Regions from separate parts of the Streptomyces sp. Y309 genome, predicted to be linked through region 3. Evidence: riboswitches for the same ligand, from Rfam matches in the RefSeq annotation. Region 3 holds a riboswitch; each other region holds the start of a gene.
What was found. A riboswitch is a leader RNA that binds a small molecule or an ion and turns the genes downstream of it on or off. The one in region 3 is predicted to bind cobalamin.
Positions count from the first base shown of each region.

Region 1: it holds a riboswitch for cobalamin, as region 3 does, so the genes downstream of both, AC0KTA_RS29865 (cobalamin biosynthesis protein) here and AC0KTA_RS01600 (CoA-acylating methylmalonate-semialdehyde dehydrogenase) in region 3, are expected to answer to the same signal.
Region 2: it holds a riboswitch for cobalamin, as region 3 does, so the genes downstream of both, AC0KTA_RS26970 (prenyltransferase/squalene oxidase repeat-containing protein) here and AC0KTA_RS01600 (CoA-acylating methylmalonate-semialdehyde dehydrogenase) in region 3, are expected to answer to the same signal.

Region 1 is NZ_CM160048.1:7,205,979-7,209,243, reverse strand. Features, by position in the region: gene AC0KTA_RS29875 (inorganic phosphate transporter) at 1-1,279, shown strand, start outside; gene AC0KTA_RS29870 (hypothetical protein) at 1,292-1,528, shown strand; cobalamin riboswitch at 1,728-1,854, shown strand; partial or broken gene AC0KTA_RS29865 (cobalamin biosynthesis protein) at 1,977-2,909, shown strand; gene AC0KTA_RS29860 (cobyric acid synthase) at 3,167-3,265, shown strand, end outside.
Region 2 is NZ_CM160048.1:6,540,334-6,543,598, reverse strand. Features, by position in the region: gene AC0KTA_RS26980 (MBL fold metallo-hydrolase) at 1-423, shown strand, start outside; gene AC0KTA_RS26975 (SDR family oxidoreductase) at 437-1,306, opposite strand; cobalamin riboswitch at 1,458-1,607, shown strand; gene AC0KTA_RS26970 (prenyltransferase/squalene oxidase repeat-containing protein) at 1,708-2,946, shown strand; gene AC0KTA_RS26965 (SCO2322 family protein) at 2,943-3,265, shown strand, end outside.
Region 3 is NZ_CM160048.1:374,287-377,551, reverse strand. Features, by position in the region: gene AC0KTA_RS01605 (serine/threonine-protein kinase) at 1-743, opposite strand, end outside; cobalamin riboswitch at 880-1,058, shown strand; gene AC0KTA_RS01600 (CoA-acylating methylmalonate-semialdehyde dehydrogenase) at 1,312-2,811, shown strand; gene AC0KTA_RS01595 (acyl-CoA dehydrogenase family protein) at 2,820-3,265, shown strand, end outside.

The sequences.
Region 1 (3,265 bases), 6.8 Mb from region 3:
GTTCGATTTCACGAACGGTTTCCACGACACTGCCAACGCGATGGCGACGACCATCTCGACCGGCGCTCTCAAGCCCAAGACGGCGGTGGCCATGTCCGCCGTGCTGAACCTCGTCGGAGCGTTCCTCTCCGTCGAAGTCGCCAAGACGATCTCCGGCGGCATCATCAACGAAGACGGTCTGAAGACCGAAGTGATATTCGCGGCCCTGGTGGGCGCGATCCTCTGGAATCTGCTGACCTGGCTGCTCGGCCTGCCGTCCAGCTCCTCGCACGCCCTGTTCGGCGGCCTCATCGGCGCCGCCGTGATGTCCATGGGCTGGTCGTCGGTCAACGGCGGCACCGTCGTCACCAAGGTGCTGCTCCCCGCTGTGGCCGCCCCGCTCGTCGCCGGTATCGCCGCGACGCTCGCGACCCGGCTGACGTACAAGATCAGTGGCCGCGCCGACGAGAAGGCCACCTCGAAGGGCTATCGCGCGGGCCAGATCGCCTCCGCCGGACTCGTCTCGCTCGCCCACGGCACGAACGACGCGCAGAAGACCATGGGCATCATCACGCTGGCCCTCATCACCGGCGGCGTGCTCAACCCCGGCGCGAACCCCCCGATGTGGGTCATCGTCTCGGCCGGTGTCGCCATCGCGCTCGGTACGTACCTCGGCGGCTGGCGGATCATCCGCACCATGGGCAAGGGCCTCACCGAACTGGCCCCGCCGCAGGGCTTCGCCGCGCAGACGTCCGCCGCGACCGCCATCCTCGCCTCCTCGCACATCGGCTTCTCGCTCTCCACCACCCAGGTCTGCTCCGGCGCCGTGATGGGCGCGGGCCTCGGCCGCAAGGGCGGCGTGGTCCGCTGGTCCACGGCGACGCGGATGTTCGTGGCGTGGGGCCTGACGCTGCCGGCCGCCGGCCTGGTCGGCGCGGGCGCCGAGCTCCTCACCAAGCAGGGCACCTGGGGCATCGCCACCACGGCCGCGCTCCTGATCGGCGGCTCCGCCGTCATCTGGTCGCTGTCGCGCCGCCAGCCGGTCGACCACACGAACGTCACGGCCGACAACATCGGCACCCCCGGTGCCGCCGGTGCCGACGCCGAGCCCGCGGGCGTCGTGACCACCGCCATCGCCGCCGTCACCCCACCCCCGGCGGGTCCGGTGGCCCCGGCCGCCGCCGAGGACACCACCGCCGGCGGCGACGCCGATGCCGCTGTCCGGACGACGACCCTCTCGCCCGCGTCCGCCGCGCCCGCCACGGCTGTGGCGGACTCCGCCCGGCCCGCCACGGTCTAAGGAAGAAGCAGCATGAAGATCGACTGGGCAGCTCTGGGCTCCGTCTTCGGAGTCAGCCTCGGGGTGACCGTCGCCCTCGTGGGCCTGTTCACTCTCGGCATCGTCGGCCTCTCCAAGCAGGAGCAGGCCAAGGAGGCGCGAGCGGCCGGCGGCGCCACGGCCGCGCTCCCCGCGCGCGTGGGCGCGTACGCGTGCTTCGCGCTGTGCGCGGGGGCAGTGGCGTACGGGATCTCGCTGATCGTCGCCTGACGCGGCGGCAAGTCGCCCGACGCGGCGGCACCACGTCAAACGCCCTGTGGGCGGCGAACGTTCTCTCAACGTTCGCCGCCCACAGGGCGTTCGGCATCCCTGTCGGCCGACCGTCCAACCGGCCACCATGTGTACCTCCACACACTCTCCCGTCGCAGGTCAACAGCGAGTTGACGGGCGTCGCGGGCCATGGTGGACTGCCGGAGCCAATTACGGCGGCAGGAGAGGAAGCCGGTGCGAATCCGGCGCGGTCCCGCCACTGTCACCGGGTGATCCGAACACGGTCCCCGGGAGCCAGGAACTCTCGCCGCCGGTCTCGTCGAACCAGGGCGCGGACACCCTGAGTGAGGACATATCGCCATGCGCGGCCGCCCGTTGCCGGTCCCTGCCCTGTCGCGGGTGCCATTTCCCCCGCTCACTCCGCTCGGCGTGACGGCGGGCTGACCCCATGCGTGCCGATCGCGACTTCGCGTACGGCGCCGCCGCCGGCCTCCTCGGTGACCTGCTGCTCGGCGATCCTCGCCACGGGCATCCGGTCGCCGCGTTCGGGCGGGCGGCGGGGGCCGTCGAGCGAGTGCTGTGGCGCGACCACCGGGGGTGGGGCGCGCTGCACACACTGGTGTGCGCCGGGGGCGCCGTCGGTGCCGGTGCGCTCGCCTCTCTTGCCGTACGCCGGTCCCGTGCCGCGTCCGTCGGACTGACCGCCGCCGCGACCTGGGCCGTCGTCGGGGGCACCTCCCTCGGCCGTGAGGCCCGTGCCATCGGGGGCGCGCTCGCCGCCGGGGACGTCGACGTCGCGCGGGAGCGGCTGCCGCACCTGTGCGGGCGTGATCCCGAGGCGCTGGACGCCGACGGGATCGCCCGGGCCGTGGTGGAGTCCGTCGCCGAGAACACGTCCGACGCCGTCGTGGGGGCGCTGGTGTGGGGTGCCGTCGGGGGTGTGCCGGGGCTCGTCGGGTTCCGGGCGGTCAACACGCTGGACGCGATGGTGGGGCACAAGTCCGCCAAGTACCGGCGGTACGGGTGGGCTGCCGCCCGGCTCGACGATCTGTTGGGGTGGCCCGGGGCCCGGCTCACCGCCGCCCTCGCCGTGGTCGCCGGGGGGTGCCCTCGTGGGGCGGTGCGGGCCTGGCGGGACGATGCCGCCAAGCATCCGAGTCCCAACGCGGGCGTTGTCGAGGCCTCCTTCGCGGGGGCGTTGGGGGTGCGGCTGGGGGGCACCTTGGCCTACGCAGGGCGCGTTGAGCATCGCCCCGTCCTCAACGGCGAGGGACGTGCCGTCGGCGTGGGGGACATTGAGCGGGCCGTGAAGTTGTCCCGCAGGGTTGGGTGGCTTGCCCTGGGAGTTGCGGTGGCCGTCGACCTGGCACGGGGTGGACGTGTGACCAAGGGGCACCCGGCGCGGTGGGCTGTGCCCACCCTTCCCCAAGCTCTCGGCTTCGCTCGAGCAGGGGATGCCCCACTCGCCCTGCGGGACGATTGCCCACAGCAGCAGCGGCACGAGTCGACTGGCTGCCGCCCACAGCGCCCGGAGTCGAACTCGGCGCCCCGCCCACAGCGGCACCGGCCGGATCGGCACGAGTTGGCACACCGCCCACAGCGGTGCAGGCAGCAGCAGCCGCGGCTCGGGGGGCGCTCATGAGTGGCGGGCTGCTCGTTGCCGGGACCACCTCTGATGCCGGGAAGAGTGTGGTCACCGCCGGGATCTGTCGGTGGCTCTCCCGTAAGGGAGTCTCC
Region 2 (3,265 bases), 6.2 Mb from region 3:
GATCATCTGCTGCCCGGCATCACCCCGCACATCGGGCTCTACGAGGACCCGGACGACGCCACCGTCACCGACCCCCTCGGTGACTATCTGGACTCCCTGGAGCGGGTCGGGCGGCTCGGTGTCGCCGAGGTTCTTCCTGCTCATCAGCACGCCTTCACCGAAGCCCGGCCCCGCGTACGGGAGTTGCTCGACCATCACGAGGAGCGGCTCGCACAGCTGCTCACGCTGCTCGGTGAGCCGCGCACGCCCTGGCAGCTCGCCGAGCGCATGGAGTGGAACAGGCCCTGGGCCGACATCCCCTACGGCTCACGGAACATCGCGGTGTCGGAGGCGGAGGCCCACCTGCGGCGGCTTGTGAAGCTGGGGCGCGCGGAGGCCGTGCCGGGGAGTGATCCGGTCGTGTACGTGGCGTACGCCGCCTAGGCGGCCCGCGTCGTCACCAGCCCTCGTCCCCCCGCAGCACCGCGTCCGCTCCCCCGTCGATGAACACCACCTGGCCCGTGACGTGGGTGTTCTCCGGCGACGTCAGGTGGTCGATCAGCGGGGCGATCTGTTCCGGGTCCGCGTAGCCGTGCAGCGGCATCGGGACGGACGCGTCGGTGAGCGCGTGCAGTTCCGGGTCTTCGAGCAGGGGGCGGCTGAGCGGGGTGCGGACGATGCCGGGCGCGATCGCGTTGAGCGGGATGCCGGCGCCCGCCCAGGCGTCGGTGACCGCGGCCCGCCGCACCCAGCGGACCAGCGCCCGCTTCGCGGAGGCGTACACGAGCTGTTCCTCGCCGCGGTCGACGGCGGCCCGCGCGGCGGCGACGGCCGCCACCTCGTCGTCCGCGAGCACCGCGGCGACGATCGCCGGATCGGTCTCGTGCACGGCGGCCAGCGACGCCACGGCGAGCGCCCGCGGGTCCCGGCCCGCCGCGAGCAGCGGCCGCAGGCCCGCCAGCGTGGCGATGGCGCCGAAGCCGTTCACGCGCACGGCCACCGGGTCGAACAGGCCGACCCCCGCGCACGCCACCACCGCGTCCAGGCGGCCGCCGCCCAGCTCGGCGGCCCCCTCCACGAGCAGGGCCCGCCCCTCGGCGGTGGCCAGGTCGGCCTGGATCGCGGCGTACGCGGTGTCCCCGGCGTATCCGGTGTAGCCCGCGTCCTTGATCTCCGCGATGTCGGCGCCGATGACGCGGTGGCCCTGAGCGGCGAGGCGGCGCGCGACAGCCCGGCCGATGCCGGATGCCGCGCCGGTGACGAGACAGGTGCGGGCGCCGTCCCGCCGTCCCGGCCCCTCGGTACGTTCCGTCTCCGCACCCGCCATGCGTGCCCCCTCGGCTCCCGTGCCCCGGCCCAACTCCCGTGCCCCGGGGCCCAGGCCAACGTACGCCCGCCCGCACCGGCCTGCCAGACCGCGCCGGGGCGGCGGGGCGGGGCCGGGGGCACCCGGTGCCGGGCCCGAGGGGGCGGGATACGGGCCGGTAGAGTGGGCGGGTCGTCATCATGCGCGTACGAGGGGAAGCCGGTGGAAATCCGGCGCTGACCCGCAGCCGTGATCCGCACCTGGGTGCGGTAAGCCGGATTGCCTCGTACGCCGCATGACCGGCTCGCGTCATCGGCACGTGCCGATGGCCGGCACCGTCGAGGTATACGGAGCCCGAGCCGCCCGGTGCCCGTGCGTGCCGTGCCGCCCGGCTCCCCACAGGGAGAGGCACCCGCCGCATCATGAACGTTCGCCGCAGCGCAGCTGCCCTGGCCGTGGCCGTCGCCCTCGGCACCGCCACCGCCCCGGCCGCCCTCGCCGACGACGCGCCGCCGTCGGCGGATGCGACCGGGGGACCGCTGCCGTCCGGTCTGTACGGCAAGAAGGACCCGCAGTTCGACGGCGTGTTCCGGCAGTCGTACGCGCTGCTCGCGCAGAAGACCGTGGGCGTCACCCCGGCCGCGAAGGCCGTCGACTGGCTCACCGGCCAGCAGTGCGCGAGCGGCGGCTTCGCCGCGTACCGCGCGGACGCGACCGAGCCGTGCGGGTCCAAGACGCAGGTCGACTCGAACTCCACCGCCGCCGCGATCCAGGCGCTGCACTCCCTCGGCAACGAGTCGAACGCGGTGAAGAAGGGCCTCGACTGGCTGAAGTCCGTCCAGAACCAGGACGGCGGCTGGGGCTACAACCCGGGCCTGCCCAGCGACGCCAACTCCACCGGCATCGTGATCGGCGCGCTCGCCGCGGTCGGCGAGAAGCCCGCGTCCGTGAAGTCCCAGAAGGGCAAGTCGCCGCTCGACGCGCTGCCGAAGCTCGCCATGGACTGCGGCAAGGACGGCGGCGCGTTCGGCCTCGCCGACGCCAAGTCCGGCAAGCTCGCGCCGAACGCCGACGCCACCGCGGCCGGCGTGCTCGGCGGCCTCGGCCAGGGCCTCGTACCGGCGAAGGGGAAGACGGCCGGCTCCGCGCCGAAGTGCGCGAAGCCGGACACCGCCGAGCAGGCCGCCCGGAACGGCACCGGCTACCTGCTGCAGTCCCTCGCCAAGACCGGCCACCTCACCTCCTCCATGCCCGGCGCCAAGGACCAGCCGGACGTCGGCAACACCGCCGACGCGGTGGTCGCGCTCGCCGCCGCGGGACAGCAGGAGCAGGCGAAGAAGTCGGCCGAGTGGCTGTCGAAGAACTCCGCCGCCTGGGCCAAGGACAGCGGGCCCGCCGCCTACTCCCAGCTCGTCTTCGCGGCCCTCGCCGCGGACATGGACGTACGCGACTTCGGCGGCGCCGACCTCGTCAAGCAGCTGAACGCGCAGGGCCCGAAGCCCAAGGCCGTCGCGGAGGCCACCGCCGGGGCCAAGGAGAAGGACAAGGACCAGGACGACGGTTCCGGCGTCAGCATCTGGTGGATCGTCGGCGTCGGCCTGGTCGCGGGCGCGGGCATCGGCTTCCTGCTCAGCGGCCGCAAGAAGAAGAACCAGCTGTGAGCCGGCGCCACCCGGGGCGCGGCCGCCTCACGGTGGCCGCCCCGCTCACCGCGCTCCTGGCCCTGCTGGCCGGCGCGCTCCTCGCCGCGGGCCCCGCCCACGCCTCCGACTACCGCTACTGGTCGTTCTGGCAGCAGGGCAAGGACGGCTCGTGGGTGTACGCGACGCAGGGGCCCTCCATCGCCCGGCCCGACGACGGCGACGTGGAGGGCTTCCGGTTCGCCGTGTCCGCCAACTCCGGCAGCGCCGAGAAGCCGCGCGGCACGGCCGACTTCGACGCGATCTGCGCGAAGACTCCCGCCGAGGACGGCCGCAAGCG
Region 3 (3,265 bases):
GGGCGGATCCTCTCCGGGAGCCCGCTGAGATCGGGGTCGGTGTGCACCACGTTGTACAGGGTCTGCGGCGTGGACGGCCCGGCGAACGGGCACTTGCCCGTGCACGCCATCACCAGCACCGTCCCCAGGGAGAACACATCGCTGGCCGAGCCGAGCGGCTGCCCTTGGGCCTGCTCCGGGGACATGAAGCCGGGGGAGCCGACCAGCCAGCCCGAGTGGGTCAGCTCGGTGCCGCCTTCGCTGTCGGTCGCCCGTGCGATGCCGAAGTCGATCACCCTGGGGCCGTCGTCGGCGAGCAGCACATTGGACGGCTTCAGATCCCGGTGCACAAGGCCGGCCCGGTGGATGTCGAGCAGGGCGGAGGCCAGCCCCGCGGCCATGCGCAGCACCGCTTCCTCCGGCAGCGCGCCGAGGGCCGTCACCGCTTGCTGAAGCGAAGGGCCCGGGACGAACTCCGATGTCAGCCACGGCTCGGGCGCGTCGGCGTCGGCGTCGATCACCGCCGAGGTGTACGCGCCGGACACCTTGCGGGAGGCGTCCACCTCGCGGCGGAACCGGGCCCGGAAGCCGTCGTCCTCGACGAACTGGCTGCGCACCTGCTTCAGCGCGACGAGTCGGCCGTCCGGGGCGCTGCTCAGCAAGACGCGCCCCATCCCGCCGCGGCCCAGCTCCGCGATGGTCCGATAGCGCCCGACTTCCTCTGGATCACTCGCTGTTAATCGCTCCACTGTGTCCCCTCGCATCGGACAGGCCGCTCAACGGACCGGACGAACCAACGGAGAGAGAGTGTGAAGCGTCCGGTGAACCCCGGACAAGATGTCGCTGAACCTCGGAGGGCCGCGCAGTCGGGTGTGGACTTACTAGGACGTCCAAGTATATGTTCGTGGCGAAGCCCGCGGTGCAGGGAAGCCGGTGTGAATCCGGCGCGGTCCCGCCACTGTGACCGGGGAGTGCGTTCTCGCGTGCAACAACGCCACTGACGGAGAAGTCCGTCGGGAAGGCGGGAGAACGGGCGCTGATCCGGGAGTCAGGATACCGGCCGCGGGGTGTTCCGTGTTGTCCACGAGGATGGAGCAGACACGCATGGCCCCGGTGCGCACTCACGAACCCGGTGATCCGGCATTGCGAGCGACAACCGACCCCGGTGATCCGGCAATGCGAGCGACAACCCCCGCTGTCTGACGGCCCCTTCGCCGTTCGCGTCCACTTTTCCGCCCGTCGGACCGGCATGCCCGCGCATGCCCGCATGCCCCGACGGTCGGCCGGCCGCGCCCCTCCCCGGATCGCACCTGACGAAAGAGCAGGCTCCCCATGGTCCGTGAACTGACCCATTTCATCGGCGGCAAGCACACCCCGGGCACCTCGGGCACGCTCGCCGACGTGTACGACCCCAACACCGGCGACGTACAGGCCCGCGTCCCGCTCGCGAACCGCGCCGAGACCGAGGCCGCCATCGCCGACGCGGCGCAGGCGCAGCGCGAGTGGGGCGAGTGGAACCCGCAGCGCCGCGCCCGCGTCCTGCTGCGGTTCCTCCAGCTCGTCGACGGCGAACGCGAGTCCCTGGCGCGACTGTTGTCCGCCGAGCACGGCAAGACCGTCCCCGACGCGCACGGCGACCTCCAGCGCGGCCTGGAGGTCGTGGAGTTCGCCGCGGGCATCCCGCACCTGCTCAAGGGCGAGTTCACCGACAACGCCGGGACCGGCATCGACGTGCACTCGCTGCGCCGCCCCATCGGCGTCGTCGCCGGTATCACGCCGTTCAACTTCCCCGCGATGATTCCCCTGTGGAAGGCCGCGCCCGCCATCGCCTGCGGCAACGCCTTCATCCTGAAGCCCTCCGAACGCGACCCGTCCGTCCCGCTGCGCCTCGCCGAACTCTTCCTGGAGGCGGGCCTGCCGCCGGGCATCCTCAACGTCGTCAACGGCGGCAAGGAAGCCGTCGACACCCTCCTGGAAGACCCGCGCGTCGAGGCGCTCGGCTTCGTCGGCTCGACGCCGGTCGCCGCGCACATCTACGCCACCGCCGCCGCCCACGGCAAGCGCGCCCAGTGCTTCGGCGGCGCCAAGAACCACATGATCGTGATGCCGGACGCCGACCTCGACCAGGCCGTGGACGCCCTGATCGGCGCCGGCTACGGCTCGGCGGGCGAGCGCTGCATGGCGATCTCGGTGGCCGTGCCGGTCGGCGAGGCCACCGCCGACGCCCTGGTGGCCCGCCTCAGGGACCGCATCGGCGCGCTGCGCATCGGCCGCTCCGACGACGCCGATGCCGACTTCGGCCCGCTCGTCAGCCGCGACGCCGTCGACCGGGTCCGCGGTTGCGTGGACCTGGGCGTCGAGGAGGGCGCCGAACTCGTCGTCGACGGACGGGACTTCACGCTCCCCGGCCACGAGGGCGGATTCTTCGCGGGCGCCTCCCTCTTCGACCGCGTCACCACCGACATGCGGATCTACCAGGAGGAGATCTTCGGCCCGGTCCTGTCCGTCGTACGCGCCGCCGACTACGAAGAGGCGCTGCGGCTGCCCACCGAGCACCCGTACGGCAACGGCGTCGCGCTCTTCACGCGCGACGGCGACACCGCCCGCGACTTCACCCGGCGCGTCGACACCGGCATGGTCGGCGTCAACGTACCCATCCCGGTCCCTGTCGCGTACCACACCTTCGGCGGCTGGAAGCGCTCCGGATTCGGCGATCTCAACCAGCACGGCCCCGACTCGATCCGCTTCTACACCCGCACCAAGACCGTCACCTCGCGCTGGCCCTCCGGGACCAAGGAAGGCGCGTCCTTCACCCTCCCGACGATGCGGTGACCGGCGCCATGACCAGCACCCTGCTCACCGACGACCAGCTCGCCATCGTCGAGACGACCCTCGACTTCGCCCAGGAACACCTGGCCCCGCACGCGCTCGCCTGGGACCGGGACAAGCACTTCCCGGTCGAGGTGCTGCGCAAGGCCGCGGATCTCGGTCTCGGCGGCATGTACGTCGCCGAGGACGCGGGCGGCTCCGGGCTCACCCGGGCCGACGGCGTCCTCGTCTTCGAGGCCCTCGCCTCCGGCTGTCCGTCCATCGCGGGCTATCTGTCGATCCACAACATGGTCGCCTGGATGATCGACCGGTACGGCGACGAGGCCCAGCGCGCCCGCTGGCTCGCGCCGCTGACCTCCATGGACTGGCTCGGCAGCTACTGCCTCACCGAGCCCGGCGCCGGCTCGGACGCGGCCGCGCTCAGCACCCGTGCCGAGCGCGACCGCGACACATACGT